DNA from 2 places in the Bradyrhizobium sp. U531 genome. Region 1 is predicted to be linked to the other one. Evidence: riboswitches for the same ligand, from Rfam matches in the RefSeq annotation. Region 1 holds a riboswitch; the other holds the start of a gene.
The links. A riboswitch is a leader RNA that binds a small molecule or an ion and turns the genes downstream of it on or off. The one in region 1 is predicted to bind S-adenosylmethionine.
Positions count from the first base shown of each region.

Region 2: linked by a shared signal. The riboswitch ahead of QRQ56_RS38045 (O-succinylhomoserine sulfhydrylase) and the one ahead of metX (homoserine O-acetyltransferase MetX) in region 1 are both predicted to bind S-adenosylmethionine.

Region 1 covers NZ_JASVEN010000008.1:15,142-22,282, reverse strand. The annotation lists gene QRQ56_RS29115 (prephenate/arogenate dehydrogenase family protein) at 1-175, opposite strand, end outside; gene hisC (histidinol-phosphate transaminase) at 172-1,272, opposite strand; gene QRQ56_RS29105 (chorismate mutase) at 1,309-2,154, opposite strand; SAM riboswitch at 2,313-2,392, shown strand; gene metX (homoserine O-acetyltransferase MetX) at 2,484-3,686, shown strand; gene metW (methionine biosynthesis protein MetW) at 3,702-4,364, shown strand; gene QRQ56_RS29090 (alpha/beta fold hydrolase) at 4,479-5,342, opposite strand; gene QRQ56_RS29085 (TIGR02594 family protein) at 5,561-6,313, shown strand; gene QRQ56_RS29080 (MOSC domain-containing protein) at 6,437-7,141, opposite strand, start outside.
Region 2 covers NZ_JASVEN010000017.1:478-7,618, forward strand. The annotation lists gene QRQ56_RS38030 (hypothetical protein) at 1-770, opposite strand, end outside; gene QRQ56_RS38035 (PAS domain S-box protein) at 878-1,294, opposite strand; gene QRQ56_RS38040 (2'-deoxycytidine 5'-triphosphate deaminase) at 1,487-2,623, opposite strand; SAM riboswitch at 2,704-2,783, shown strand; gene QRQ56_RS38045 (O-succinylhomoserine sulfhydrylase) at 2,858-4,045, shown strand; gene QRQ56_RS38050 (SGNH/GDSL hydrolase family protein) at 4,203-5,189, opposite strand; gene QRQ56_RS38055 (SGNH/GDSL hydrolase family protein) at 5,202-5,972, opposite strand; gene QRQ56_RS38060 (OpgC domain-containing protein) at 5,972-7,141, opposite strand, start outside.

The sequences.
Region 1 (7,141 bases):
CCACGACCTCGTCGACGATGCCGAGCTCGAGCACCCGCGCGCGCGTCTTCTCGGAGCGCGCGGTGGTGACGATCTTACCGGCCAGCCCCTGGAGCTTTGCAGCGCGCGCGATCGATCCGCCGATCAGGCCGAAGCCGATCAGCGCGACGCGCTGGAAGTGCGCCTGGGCGCTCACTTGCCGGCCATGAAGTCGCGCAGGCCGTCGACAACGAGGCGGTTGGCCTCCTCGGTGCCGATGGTCATGCGCAGCGAATGCGGCAGGCCGTAGTTCTTCAGGCCGCGCAGCACGAGGCCGCGCTTGGTGAGAAAGGCGTCGGCGTCGTCGGCGGTCTTGCCCTTCTCGGTCGGGAAATGGATCAGCACGAAATTGGCGACGCTCGGCGTCACCTTCAATCCGAGCTTGCCGACCTCCTCGGTCAGCCAGTTGCGCCAGGTCTCAGTGAACTGCTTCGACATCGACTGGTGCGCGGTGTCCTCGATCGCGGCGACCGCGGCGTACATCGCCGGCGTCGACACGTTGAAGGGACCGCGGATGCGGTTGACGGCGTCGATGACGTGCTCGGGGCCGAACATCCATCCGATGCGCAGCGCGGCGAGGCCGTGGATCTTGGAGAAGGTGTGCGTCACCACGGTGTTCTCGGTGGTGGCGACCAGCTCTATTCCCATTTCATAGTCGTTGCGGGAAACATAGTCGCAATAGGCGGCGTCGAGCACCAGCAACACGTGCGAGGGCAGGCCGGCGCGCAGCCGCTTGACCTCGTCGAACGGGATATAGGTCCCGGTCGGGTTGTTGGGGTTGGCGAGCCACACCAGCTTGGTCTTCGGCGTCACCGCCTTGAGGATGGCGTCGACGTCGCAGGTGAGGTTCTTCTCCTGCGCGACCACGTTCTTCGCGCCGACCGCCATGGTCGCGATCGGGTAGACCAGGAAGCCGTGCGTGGTGGAGATCGCCTCGTCGCCGTGGCTGAGATAGGTGTGGGCGAGCAGATTGAGGATCTCGTCCGAGCCGGCGCCGCAGATGATGCGGTTGGGATCGAGCCCATAGGTGCGTCCGATCGCTTCGCGCAGCACGCGCGAGGTGCCTTCGGGATAGTCTTCCAGGTGGTCCGCCACATGCTTGAACGCCTCGATCGCCTTGGGCGAGGGCCCGAACGGCGTCTCGTTGGCCGAGAGCTTGAACACCTTGCGGCCGGGCTCGGGCACGGGGCTCTTGCCGGGCGTGTAGGGCGCAATATCGAGAATGCCGGGATTCGGCACGGGGCGGGACGACATCTTGAACTCCGAAAATGGCGGGGCGCGGCGCGCGGTTTACGATTTTGCCCCGGTCGGGGGCACCGTATAGCGCGTTGCGTGGCTGCCGACGAGGGCCACAGAGCGCACCGAGGCCCCCGCCTCGATCAGGGCAGCCCTGATTTTATCGATGCTGGCGCTGGCGACCGAGACGAGCAATGCGGCACCGTCGAAGGCGGTGTCGGGCACCGCCACGATCTCCGCGAGCGGCGACAAAGCGCGCGCGACCTCGGCGTTCCAGCCGGACACGCGCACGCTGAAGGTCTCGACCTCGGTCACCAGGGCGCTGTCGGCGACGCGCGAGATCGCGAACACCGGCAATGCGGCCGGATGGTCGGCACGCTCGATGAAGGGCATCCGCGCGATGATCTTCGGCGCGCCGTCCGCTTCCAGCTCCAGCCACCACGGCGTGCGGCTCGAGGTGGCCGAGACCATTGCCAGGTCGCCCTTGGATTTCGCCACCGCCTCGACCGCGGCCTGCGCGCTGAAATGCGCGACGTAAGGCACGGTGAAGCCGAAATTGAAGCGCACGGAATCGCGCATCGCGGCCTCGCTGGCCGAGATGTCGGCATGCACGGAGAACGGAGCCTGCACATAGGTGAAGGTCGAGATGATGACGCGCCAGATGCTCTCGACCGTGTCGAGCGGCAGGATGCCGCGATGACGCTGCACGAGCTCGCGCATCATCGAGGCCTCGCGCGCCGGGCGGAATGCCGAGCCCACCTCCTGGGTCTGCTTCACCTGGATCAGACGGTCGATGATGTCGCCACGCTGCATCAACAGGCGATGCATGCCCTCGTCGATCGCGTCGATCTCCTTGCGCAGTTCCTGCAGCGATGGTGGCGCGGGCGGACGTTGGGACATGGCTTGGACTGTCGATGGTTCCGATGGGGGATGTCCTGATTAGGCAGTCAGGACGGCGAAAGCAAAGAGAAATGACGTCCTTTTCGATCCGCGCGACAGAGGCGAATTGTGGCGATCCGGGCCGCGACTTGACGAAAACCGCCCAAGACGGTAGTTTTTGCCCGTTCCGTGGTCATTTGAGCCGGCCGGCTTGCAGCCACGTTAAAAAACTCGCTAAACAGGCCGGGGACGCTTCTGATCCCGGCCGAACCTATCGTTCAGGCCGGGTTTTTCATGGCCTGATGCAAGTGGCGATCAAGCGTTTGATCGCAAACGAGGTCGATGGTCAGATGGATGGCGTCAAGTCGATACCGAGTCCTGCGATCAGCGCCGACGAGCGGTCGCATGAGGTGGATCATCCGAGCTCGCAGGTCGTGCATTTCGGCGCCGAGCAGCCGCTGCGGCTCGATTGCGGCGTGGATCTCACCCCTTTCCAGATCGCCTACCAGACCTATGGCGAGCTCAATGCCGATCGCTCCAACGCGGTCCTGATCTGCCATGCGCTGACCGGCGACCAGCACGTCGCCAATGTGCATCCCGTCACCGGCAAATCCGGCTGGTGGGAAACCCTGGTCGGTCCCGGTCGTCCGATCGACCCCAAGAACTACTTCATCATCTGCTCCAACGTGATCGGCGGCTGCATGGGCTCCACAGGCCCGGCCTCGATCAATCCTGCTACCGGCAAGGTCTGGGGCCTGGAATTCCCCGTCATCACCATTCCCGACATGGTGCGCGCGCAGGCCATGCTGATCGACCGGCTCGGCATCGACACGCTGTTTGCCGTCGTCGGCGGCTCGATGGGCGGCATGCAGGTGCTGCAATGGACTGCGGCCTACCCGTCCCGCGTGTACTCGGCGCTGGCGATTGCCTGCGCGACACGGCACTCGGCGCAGAACATCGCCTTCCACGAGCTCGGCCGCCAGGCCGTGATGGCCGATCCGGACTGGCACGGCGGCGGTTATGCCGATCACGGCATCCATCCGCATCGCGGGCTCGCGGTGGCGCGGATGGCGGCGCACATCACCTATCTCTCGGACGCGGCGCTGCATCGCAAGTTCGGTCGCCGCATGCAGGACCGTGAGCTGCCGACCTTCTCGTTCGATGCCGACTTCCAGGTCGAGTCCTATCTGCGTTACCAGGGCTCCTCCTTCGTCGAGCGCTTCGACGCCAACTCCTATCTCTATCTGACGCGCGCGATGGATTATTTCGACATCGCCGCCGATCATGACGGCGTGCTCGCCAAGGCGTTTGCGGATATCAGGACCCGTTTCTGCGTGGTCTCATTCACCAGCGACTGGCTGTTCCCCACCTCGGAATCGCGCGCGCTGGTGCATGCGCTGAACGCCTCCAGCGCGCGGGTGTCGTTCGCCGAGATCGAGACTGATCGCGGCCACGACGCCTTCCTGCTCGACGTGCCCGAATTCCTGGATATCTCGCGTGCCTTCCTGCAATCGGCAGGCAAGGCCCGCGGGCTCACCGGCAAGAACGACTGACGAGGACGGCTAGCGATGTCTGTACAGGAAGTGCTGCCGCTGAACGGCGTTGCGACCGGATCGCCCGGTCAGTATCGCGCCGACCATGTTCTCGTCGCCGACATGGTCAAGCCCGGCTCGAAAGTGCTCGACGTCGGCTGCGGCGAGGGCGACCTGCTGCAGCTCTTGGAGACCCGAGGCATCGACGGCCGCGGCATCGAGCTGTCGCGCGAGGGCGTCAACCGCTGCGTCGCCAAGGGCCTTGCCGTGGTGCAGGGCGATGCCGACACCGACCTCGTCAACTATCCCGACGACGCCTTCGACTACGTGATCCTGTCGCAGACGCTGCAGGCGACGCGGCAGCCGCGCGTGGTGCTGGAGAACCTTCTGCGCATCGGCCGCCGCGCCATCGTCTCGTTTCCGAATTTCGGCTTCTGGAAGATGCGGCTGCAGCTCCTGATCGGCGGCCACATGCCGCGCACGGAGAACCTGCCGGCGACCTGGTACGACACCGCCAACATCCATTTCTGCACCATCAAGGATTTCGTGCAGCTCTGCGACGAGATCAACGTCAAGATGGAGCGCTCGGTCGCGCTCGATCTCTACGGCCGCCCGGTGCCGCTCAATCTGCCGTGGTGGGTGTGGAACATGTTTGGCGAGCAGGGCGTGTTCCTGCTGAGCCGGGGTGGAGGGAAGTAGTTTTCCGTCATTGCGAGGAGCTCTTGCGACGAAGCAATCCAGACTGTCACCGCGGAGGGATTCTGGATTGCTTCGCTGCGCTCGCAATGACGGAGTATGCCGCTCTACCTGTGCCTAATGCGCCGCCAGCGACCGCGCATCCCGCACCGGCCAGCGTCCTGCTTCCACCAGCGCCACGAACCGCGCCACGCTTTCGTTGAACAGCGCGGGCTCTTCGAGATTGAGCACGTGGCCAGACTTCGGAAACATCGCGAGCCCGGCGGCCGGCAGATGCTTCTTCAGGAACAGGCTCGGCCCCACGCATGGATCGTCCTCGTCGCCGCAGATGATCAGCGCCGGCGTTGCGGCGGCACGGATCGCGTCGGTCATGGTGTAGATCGATGGTCTGCCGCCCTGGAAACCGCGCATCGTGTTGGCCGAGCCCTTCGAATCGTGCCGCGCCAGCGCGGCATAGAAATCCGCATGACCGCGCGGATCTTTCACCAGGAAGGGAATCCGGCTCGGCGCCTCGCGCGTGACCTTCGCGACTTCGGCCGAGCCCAACGTCTCGAACTGCTCGGCATTGGCGCGGCACTGCTTGCGCCAATTGTCGAGGTTCTCGATCTCCGAGCCCGAGCCGACACCGGCCAGCGTCATCGACAGCGCGCGTTGCGGCGCGTTCAATCCGATCTGCAGCGACGAATAGGCGCCCATCGAAAGTCCGACGAGATGCGCGCGTTCGATTCCGAGATGATCGAGCACCGCGAGCGCGTCGGTGTAGAAATGCTTGTAGGTGTAGACCTCGCCATCCGGCACGTCCGACGGTGTGTAGCCGCGCGCCGAATAGGTGATGCAGCGGTGGCCGCGCGAGAAGTAGCGCATCTGCGGCTCCCAATTGGTGTAGTCGGCCGCGAATTCATGCAAAAAAATAATCGGCGTTCCCTGGCCCGCTTCCTCGAAATAGATGCGGACGTCGTCCCTGGTCGTGGCGTGGGGCATTAACCGTTTCCCTCTCTTCAAGCCGCCTTTGCAGGATTGCAGTTAATGCTGGTGTCCGCAATGCGGCAGCGTTGGAACAGCATCGGCGCAAAATCATCACAGCCATTCGCAGGCAGCTCGCGTCTTTTTCTCGCCACATCCGGCGGCTTAACGGCCAGACAGATGTCGGCCCGTCGCACGGGCCGACCGGGAAGTGGGGTGTCAACGAAGGATGCAGAATGCTTGAGTTGTTTGCGTACCGCCTGTCGCGTTGTGTTGTCGCGCTGGCGATCTTCTCCGCGGCGATTGCCGCATTTGTTTCTCCGGCCTCGGCGCGGCCGCATCATCGTCATAGCGCAGAACGGCACGCTCACGTGCACCACGCCGGACATCATCATTACCGCCATCACGCACGCAGCTCGCGCTTCGAGCGCAGCGCGGCGCAGCTCCAGACGAGCGGATTCGGCAACACTTTTGCCAGCTATGATCCAAGCACCAATAGCCCAGGCGTAGCCATGAGCGGCAATGGTGAAACCGTCATCACCGGCGGTGGTCGAATGGTCACGCGCGCAAGCCGTCGAACGGCGATGAGCGCGAGCGGCGGCATGGCGAGCGAGGCCACGAGCAGCGGTGGCTTCGGCGGCGGATCTGGCCTCGTCTCCGAGGCGCGCCGTTACGTCGGCGGCAATCCGACCGGGCGCGGCAGCCTGTGGTGCGCGCGCTTCATGAACATGGTGCTGGAGAAGACCGGTCATCGCGGCACCGGCTCCGATATGGCGAACTCCTTCGCCCATTACGGCACGCGTGTCTCCGGTCCGCAGGTCGGCGCCATCGCGGTGATGTCGCGCGGCCGTCGCGGCGGTCATGTCGGCATCATCACCGGCATCGATGCGCAGGGCAATCCGATCATGATCTCCGGCAACAACGGCAATCGCGTCCGCGAGGCGCCGGTCTCGCGCGGCCGGATCTATGCGTATGTGATGCCGAATTGAAGGTGACGGCACCGGCGCCGTAAGGTGGGCAAAGGCACACTTGCGCCGTGCCCACCATCTCTTTCGGTCGTGGGAATTGCGTGGGCACGCTTCGCTTTGCCCACCCTACGGCAGCGTACCAGCCTAAAGCAGCTTCGGCGCTTCCATCGCAACCGTGTCGCCGATGCCGATGTCGCCATCGGCCATCACCTCGGCATAGATGCCGCAATCCATGTGGCCGAGATGGCGCGAGAGTGTCGGCGGGATCTCGAGATCGCGCTTGGCGGTCACGGGATCCACGTTGGTGGCGGGGCAGCGGACGATGCGCTTGACCACCTTCAGCCGCGCCTGTCCGATCGTGAGCGTCTGGCCGACGAGATCGAGCTCCGACCACGCCGGCCAGCCCTTGACGTAGATATTGGCGCGGAAGCGTAAGGGGTGCACGGCCGTGCCGCCCAGCATGGTCTCGATGGCGCGGACGCTGCCGAGATTGATGATGGAGACGACCTTGCGGGCGACGTCGGAGAAGCTGTGGTCGCGGCCGGACAACAGCTTTGGCGGTCCCTTCAGCTCCGGCTGGAAATTCTCCGCGAAGTAGCGCTCGATGGCGGCGCGGCCCGCGGGGGTCTCGAGGTCCCCGCTGGCGACGACCTGGCCGCCCCTGCGGATGGTCAGGACATGGGTGGCGTCGTCGAAGCGGCTGTCGAGCTCGGCAAGCCGCTCATTGCGTGCGAGCATCAGGAACTGGATTTTCGGCTTCCATTCGGGCCGCTCGGGATCGAAGCCGCTCGGGCCGTTCTCGATGGCGTAGCGGCGGTCGGCGGGCAGGGTCTGGCCCGTCCGCAGGGG
Region 2 (7,141 bases), on a different contig from region 1:
GCCGCTGCGGCCTCGTCGAAATATTGCATGCCGATCAGCTTGCCGGTGAGATGCAGCAGATAGCCGGCGTCTTCGGGACCGAACAGCTGCACCATCACGGGCGCGGCGGTGCGGACATATTCCATCGCGTAATTGCGATAGGCTTTCTCCAGGCGCGGTTTTGGCCAGCTTGCCACTGGCAAAGCCGGCGCGGTCGTCGCATCGAACAGCGGCGCTTCGAGGTGGCGTGCGAACACCAGCCGCTGGTCGATCTCGAGCGGATGATCGTATTGATGATAGTAGCCCTCCAGCCCGTCCTGGCCGTCCACGCTTTGCTTGGTGCAGACGAAGCCGAGCCTGAGATCGCCGAGCGCAACGCCATTGTTGGCGTGCCAGCCGCGCAGCATCGCGCGCGAAACCTCGCCCGGCACGCCGCAGATCGCGGTGCCCTTCCAGATCCAGCGCGGCGGCGGATAGCGGATCCAGGCCTTGGTGTCGCTCTCGTACATGTATTCGACATGCACGCCGCCGATCCAGTTGGAGAGGTAGTGATAATGCGCAGCCGCCACGGCCGGCGGCAGATGATCGATCCCGAGCTTCCTGAGTCCCGGCAGGAAGCGCTCCTGCTGCTGGCGGCGGAAGACGCGGAAGACGAACTCGGCGTCGTCAGCGATGCCGCGCCGTGTGACCACGGTGAGGATGAGGCCGGTGAAATACGCATGATAGAGGTCGGCGACTGCGCGCCAGCGCGCCCATTGGGCCTGCTGCGCGGCGTCCGAGACGGCGGCCATGTTCGCTCCCGATCGTTGTTGTTGCGATTGAGTGTGTCACCGCAGCTTTCGGCAGGCAACATGACGCACGTGCAGGGCGCCCTGCGCGGCCGCCCGCCAATTCCGCATCATGAAGTTTGCGGCGGCGCCTTCGCCGCGCGCTCGCGCTCGACCCGTTCGGTGACATCGCGCGCCATCGCCACGGACCCGAGCACGTTGCCGCCGGAATCCCGCACCAATGCGAAAGTCATCTCGATGTAGAGCTTGCGTCCGCTCTTGTGCAGCGCGCGGGTCAGCGTCGGCCTGCCCGAGAGCTTCATCGCGCCGCTGGCGAGGGCTGCCTCGAAGCCCCTCCAGTGCGCGGCACGCAGATGCTCGGGAATGATCAGATCGAGATTCTGCCCGAGCGCCTCCGCCGCGGAAAAGCCGAACAGCGTCGTCGCGGCACCGTTCCACCGCATGATGGTGCCGGAGCGATCCGAATAGATCAGCGCGTCCGCGACGTTTTCGGCGATCTTTGCGTCGAGTTCGGATGGATTGCTCATCTCGTTTCCCTCGCCATATTCCGCGATCTTGCCTGGCACTTCGACACACATTCGGTGTCATCGCCCGACCAGTGCGCAATTGCGCACTAGGATCGGGCGATCCAGTATTCCAGAGGCCGCGGTGATTGAGCCGATAGGCCGCGGCGTACTGGATGCCCCGGTCAAGCCGGGGCATGACAGTAGGACGTGCAGCTACACCCGGAAATGCTTCGATAGTTTGAGGCCTTGCGCCTGGTAGTTCGAACCGATGCGCTGGCCATACATCGCGTCGGGACGGGCCAGCATCTTCTCGTAGACGAGGCGGCCGACGATCTGGCCGTGCTCGAGGATGAACGGCACCTCGCGCGAGCGCACCTCCAGCACGGCGCGCGAGCCCTGCCCGCCGGCACCGGCATAGCCGAAGCCAGGATCGAAGAATCCGGCATAATGCACGCGGAATTCGCCGACCAAGGGATCGAACGGCACCATCTCCGCGGCGTAGTCGGGCGGCACCTGCACGGCCTCTTTCGACGCGAGGATGTAGAACTCGCCGGGATCGAGGATCAGGCTGCCGTCGGGGCGCGCCGAGATCGGCTCCCAGAAATCATCGACGGCGTAGCCGGAGCGCCGATCGACGTCGACGACGCCGGTGTGGCGCTTGGCGCGGTAGCCGACGAAGCCGCTGGCTTTCTCGCCGGACAGATCGACCGAGACCGCGACGCCGCCGGAGAGGTCGGCATCGTCGACGTCGACGAGGCGCTCAGCGGCATGCAAGCCATCGAGCTCATCGGCATTGAGGATGGCGTCGCCGGTGCGGAAGCGCACCTGGCTGAGGCGCGAGCCCTCGCGCACCAGCACCGGAAAGGTCTTCGGGCTGATCTCGGCATAGAGCGGGCCGTGATAGCCGGCGCCGATCATGTCGAAGCGGCGGGTGCCGTCGGCAATCACGCGGGTGAAGACGTCGAGGCGGCCGGTCGAGCTCTTGGGGTTGGCGGCCGCGACGATCTCCGGCGGCAGCGCCAGGCTCTCCAGCAGCGGCACGATATAGACGCAGTTGGTCTCCAGCACAGCACCGTCGGCGAGGCTGAACTCGTGCAGCTTCAATTCGTCGATGCGCTCGGCGACGGTGGCGCCGGGGCCGGGCAGGAAGCTGGCGCGGACGCGATAGGCGATGTCACCGAGGCGCAGATCGAGGCTGGCCGGCTGGATCTGGCTCTCGACGAAGTCATAGGCCGGCAGGATGAGGCCTGCCTCCGCCATCGCCGCGATCATGCGGTCGGGCAGGATACCATTGGCGTCGGGCGCGACCGTGAACGTCAACCGGGGGTCCTCATCAGGGCTCAAATGCATCCGGACAGGCCGGAAATACAGGTCTTTTACGGCTATCCGATGGACGCCTTGACGGAAAGGGCATTGCGGAATATGAGCATCACTTATCCCGTGGTGATTTGAGCCGGCCGGCTTGCAGCCACGTTAAATAAGTCGCTAAACAGGCCGGGGACCTCTGTGATCCCGGCCCGTGGTTTTATCCAGGCCGGTTTTTTTGTGACCGTTTTCGACGAGACGGTCATCTCGGAGGGTCCTATGTCGAAGTCGCCTGCCAACTACCGTCCCGAAACCCGCCTGGTCCATTCCGGCACCCTGCGCTCGCAGTATGGCGAGACGTCGGAGTCGCTGTTCCTGACCCAGGGCTACGTCTACAACAGCGCCGAGGAGTGCGAGGCGCGGTTCAAGGGCGAGGACCCCGGCTTCATCTATTCGCGCTACTCCAACCCGACCATCGCGATGTTCGAGCGCCGCATGATCGAGCTCGAGGGCGCCGAGGCGGCCCGCTCGGCGGCAACGGGCATGGCCGCGGTGACGACCGCGATCCTGGCGCCGCTCAAGACCGGCGATCACGTGGTGGCTTCCCGCGCGCTGTTCGGCTCGTGCCTCTACGTCGTTCAGGATCTGCTGCCGCGCTATGGCATCGAGACCACGCTGGTCGACGGCGCCAATCTCGACGAATGGCAGCGCGCGGTGAAGCCCAACACCAAGACGTTCTTCCTGGAGAGCCCGACCAACCCGACGCTCGACGTGCTCGACATTCCCGGCATCGCCGAGATCGCGCACAAGGGCGGCGCGCGGCTCGTCGTCGACAACGTGTTTGCAACGCCGATCTGGCAGAGCCCGCTCGCGCTCGGCGCCGACGTCGTCGTCTATTCCGCGACCAAGCATATCGACGGCCAGGGCCGCTGCCTCGGCGGCATCATCCTGTCGTCGGAAGCCTTCATCGCCGAGCACATCCACAATTTCATGCGCCAGACCGGCCCGTCGATCTCGCCGTTCAACGCTTGGGTGCTGCTCAAGGGCCTGGAGACGCTGGGCGTGCGCGTGCGCGCGCAGACCGACACCGCCTCGCGCATCGCCGACGTGCTGGCGAGCCATCCGAAGATTTCGCGGCTGGTCTATCCCGGCCGCGCCGATCATCCGCAGGCGGCACTGGTGAAAAAGCAGATGCGCGGCGGCTCGACGCTGGTCGGCTTCGAGGTCAAGGGCGGCAAGCAGGGCGCGTTCCGCGTGCTCAACGAGCTGAAGCTCGCGAAGATCTCGAACAATCTCGGCGACGCGAAATCCCTCGTCACGCATCCGGCGACCACGACGCATCAGCGCCTCAAGCCGGAGGACCGCGCCGCGCTCGGCATCAGCGAAGGATTTATCCGCTTCTCCGCGGGGCTCGAGCATGTCGACGACCTGATCGAGGATCTGACGGCGGCGCTGGAGAAGGCATGATCGCTTCGTAGGGCGGGTTAGCCCCGCGACTGCGCGAAGCGCAGTTCGCACGGCGTAACCCGCCGCTTCTGTTTCCGACGAGATAGACAGTGGCGGGTTACGCCGAGCAGATGCGCTTCGCGCATCTGCAGGGCTAACCCGCCCTACGGCACCGTGCCTACATCGGCCGATATGCGCGCACGTCGGCGGGCACGTTCACGCCGAGCTTGATCTGCCCCACCGAGCGGATGATGTCGTCGCCGAGCAGCTGGGCGAAGCAGGCATAGCCCCAATCGTTCATGTGCAGGCCGTCGGCGATGACGAAGCTCTCGACCGGGATCGACTGGTTCTCGTGCCAGTCGCGCATCACCTCGAAGCGCGGGAAGATGCCGACATGGCGAAGCTCGGCGACCTTGCCGAGCAGCTTCACCATCTTGCCGGCACTCTCCTTGCGCTGGTTGACGGCCGGCGAATATTGCGGATCGACCAGCACGACGTCGGCGCCGCCGGCGGCCTGGATGCGGCTGATGCCGTCCTCGACCAGCTTTGCGGTGTCGCCGGGATCAAGGTTGCGCAGCACGGCGTTGGTGCCGACCTGCCAGATCACCAGGTCCGGATGCACGTCGATCACCTCGGTCTGGAGACGCTTCATCATCTCCGGTGCGTCCTCGCCGCCGACGCCGGCATTGATGACGGTGATGTCGGCGGTCGGATAGTGCCGGCGCAGCTGCGTCGCGAGACGGTTCGGATAGTTGAAGTCCGGCGAGCTCGCGCCGAAGCCCGCAGTCGACGACGAGCCGAACGCGACGATGACGACGGGCTTGCCAGCGACCAGCTTGCCCGCGACATGCGGCAGCGAGCCCATCGCCTTCGCACCGCCCTTCGGCGGCAGGCACGGCACGCGGCTGAAAATATCGGCGGCGGATTTGGCGACCTGCTTCACCTTGTCGATGGCGCGCGTGGTCACGCCGCGCTGCTCGGGCGAGGTGGCGGCGATGGTGGTCTGGGACGGCGGCGCGGGCGTGGGATCAGCCGACTGCGCTGGCGTCGCCTGCGCGGCTTGCGTCTGCGCATGCGATTGCGTGGCCGGCGCCAGCAACAGCAGCACTGCTGCTGCAGGCGCGGCGAGCCATGCCGTCAGGCGAAAAGGGCGGAGAGAACTCATTAACGCTAGACCTCAATTTTGCTGCTGGGCCGGCTCCAGATGAGCTGCGTCGATCACGAACTGTGCCAACGCCCGGCCAAGGCAATCATGAACTCGTTTCGCCAACTCGGGTCCGTGCGCGGGATTGAACAGGTCGAACTGACCCTGGTCGCTCCACTGACGCATCATCGCGAAACGGTCGAACAACGGAATATCGTGCTCCTGCGCCACCACCTTCATGTTGTCGAGGTAAGGCGGCACCGAGATCATGGTCTCCGTGCGTGGGCTGTACTGCAAATTCATCAAGACAACGTCAGCCCCCGCATTTTGCAACGCGGCAACGCCTTCCGTCACCGCACCGCGAAACTCGTCGGGATCGATGGATCGCATAGCATCCACGGTCCCGGTCTGCCAGATCACCAAAGTAGGCCTTTTTGCTTCCATCAGCTTAACGAAGGTACCGGCCGCCTCTTCGGCCGTCCTCTTGCTCTGTATTTCTACGGAGACCTGCACGGCCTCGGCCGGCGGCAGCTTCTCCTTCAAAATCGCCTGCATCCGCGCCGGATAGGACGCGTCCTCGGAGGCCGGAATCCGGGTCGAGCCGGTGCCGATGACCAGGATTTCGAGCGGTTTGCCGGCCTTGATGGCGGCGGCGACCTTGGGAAGCTGGCTTTCGCTGGTAAGCAGATAGGAGGGCAATTCGCACGCCGCGGGCACGGCAGGCGCAGCATCGCCCGCGCGCGCCACAGGCGCGGCGAGGCCACCGCATAGCAGGATCAGGCTCAGGAGAACCTTCGCCTTCATCAGCCCCCTCCCGCCAGATCGGCGTTGCCGACGGCGTTTTTGGTTTTCGCACCGCTCTTGTCAGCCACGCGCTTGTACCACGAAATCACCCAGGCCACGCCCCACATGATCAGGACCCCGGAGAGACTAATCAGCGCATGCATGGCCGCGCCGCCGGAGACTTCGGCGAGAATGAAGTGCCCGGCGAAGGCCAGGAAGACGCCGAGACAGAAGATCTCGAGGGAATGCTGGCCACATAGAATCAATGGGCGCAGCCAGCGCGATTTCAACCCCGGCCAATCCCGGGGCAGGAAGCGCACGGTGAGCGCGGCCAGCGCCAGGAAATGCGTGAAGCGCAGCACGTCGAGGTCGGTCTTGTCGATCGGATACATCCACTGCTCGACCCGCTTCGGCATGAATTGGGAGAGCTGCGGCACGTACCAGGTCAGCGTCACGTAGAATGCCGCGACCAGATAGGCGATCGAGATCCACATCGTCACGGGCGAGGCCAGGATGCGCGACATGCGTCGCGCACCTCCCAGCGCGCACCATGCACCGAACACGAACAGCAATTGCCAGGCGAAGGGATTGAAGGCCCAGAAGCCGTTCGGATAGGCCGAGAGGTAGAGGTCGTATTCCCAGGTGACCGCGTAGAGCACGACCGAGAGGCCGAGCGTGACGTCGGGCCGCCACTTCATCGACCACAGGATCAGGGGCAGCGCCAGCATCAACACGATGTAGAGCGGCAGCACGTCCATGTTGACGGGGCGGAAGCGCAGCAGCAGCGCCTGCACGATGGTGACGTCGGGCTGCTTGAGGAAATCCATGATCCCCATCTCTTCGGTGTAGAGCGGGTTCTCGAAGCGGGTCGCCACATAGGAGATTTCGGCGAGGAAGATCGTGAACAGGAAGACGTGGGCGACGTAGATCTGCCAGACCCTGCGCAGGATGCGCGCGGTGGCGATGGCCACCCCGCTCTCCAGCATCGCCCTGCCGTAGACGAAGGCGGCGGTGTAGCCGGAGATGAAGATGAAGATCTCGGTGGCGTCGCTGAAGCCGTAATTGCGGATCGTGAACCAGGTCAGGAGGCTCGGCGGCAGATGGTCGATGAAGATCAGCCACAGCGCGAGGCCGCGGAACAAATCGAGCCGGAGCTCGCGCTCGCCGATGGCGGGCAGCGTGATGGCCGG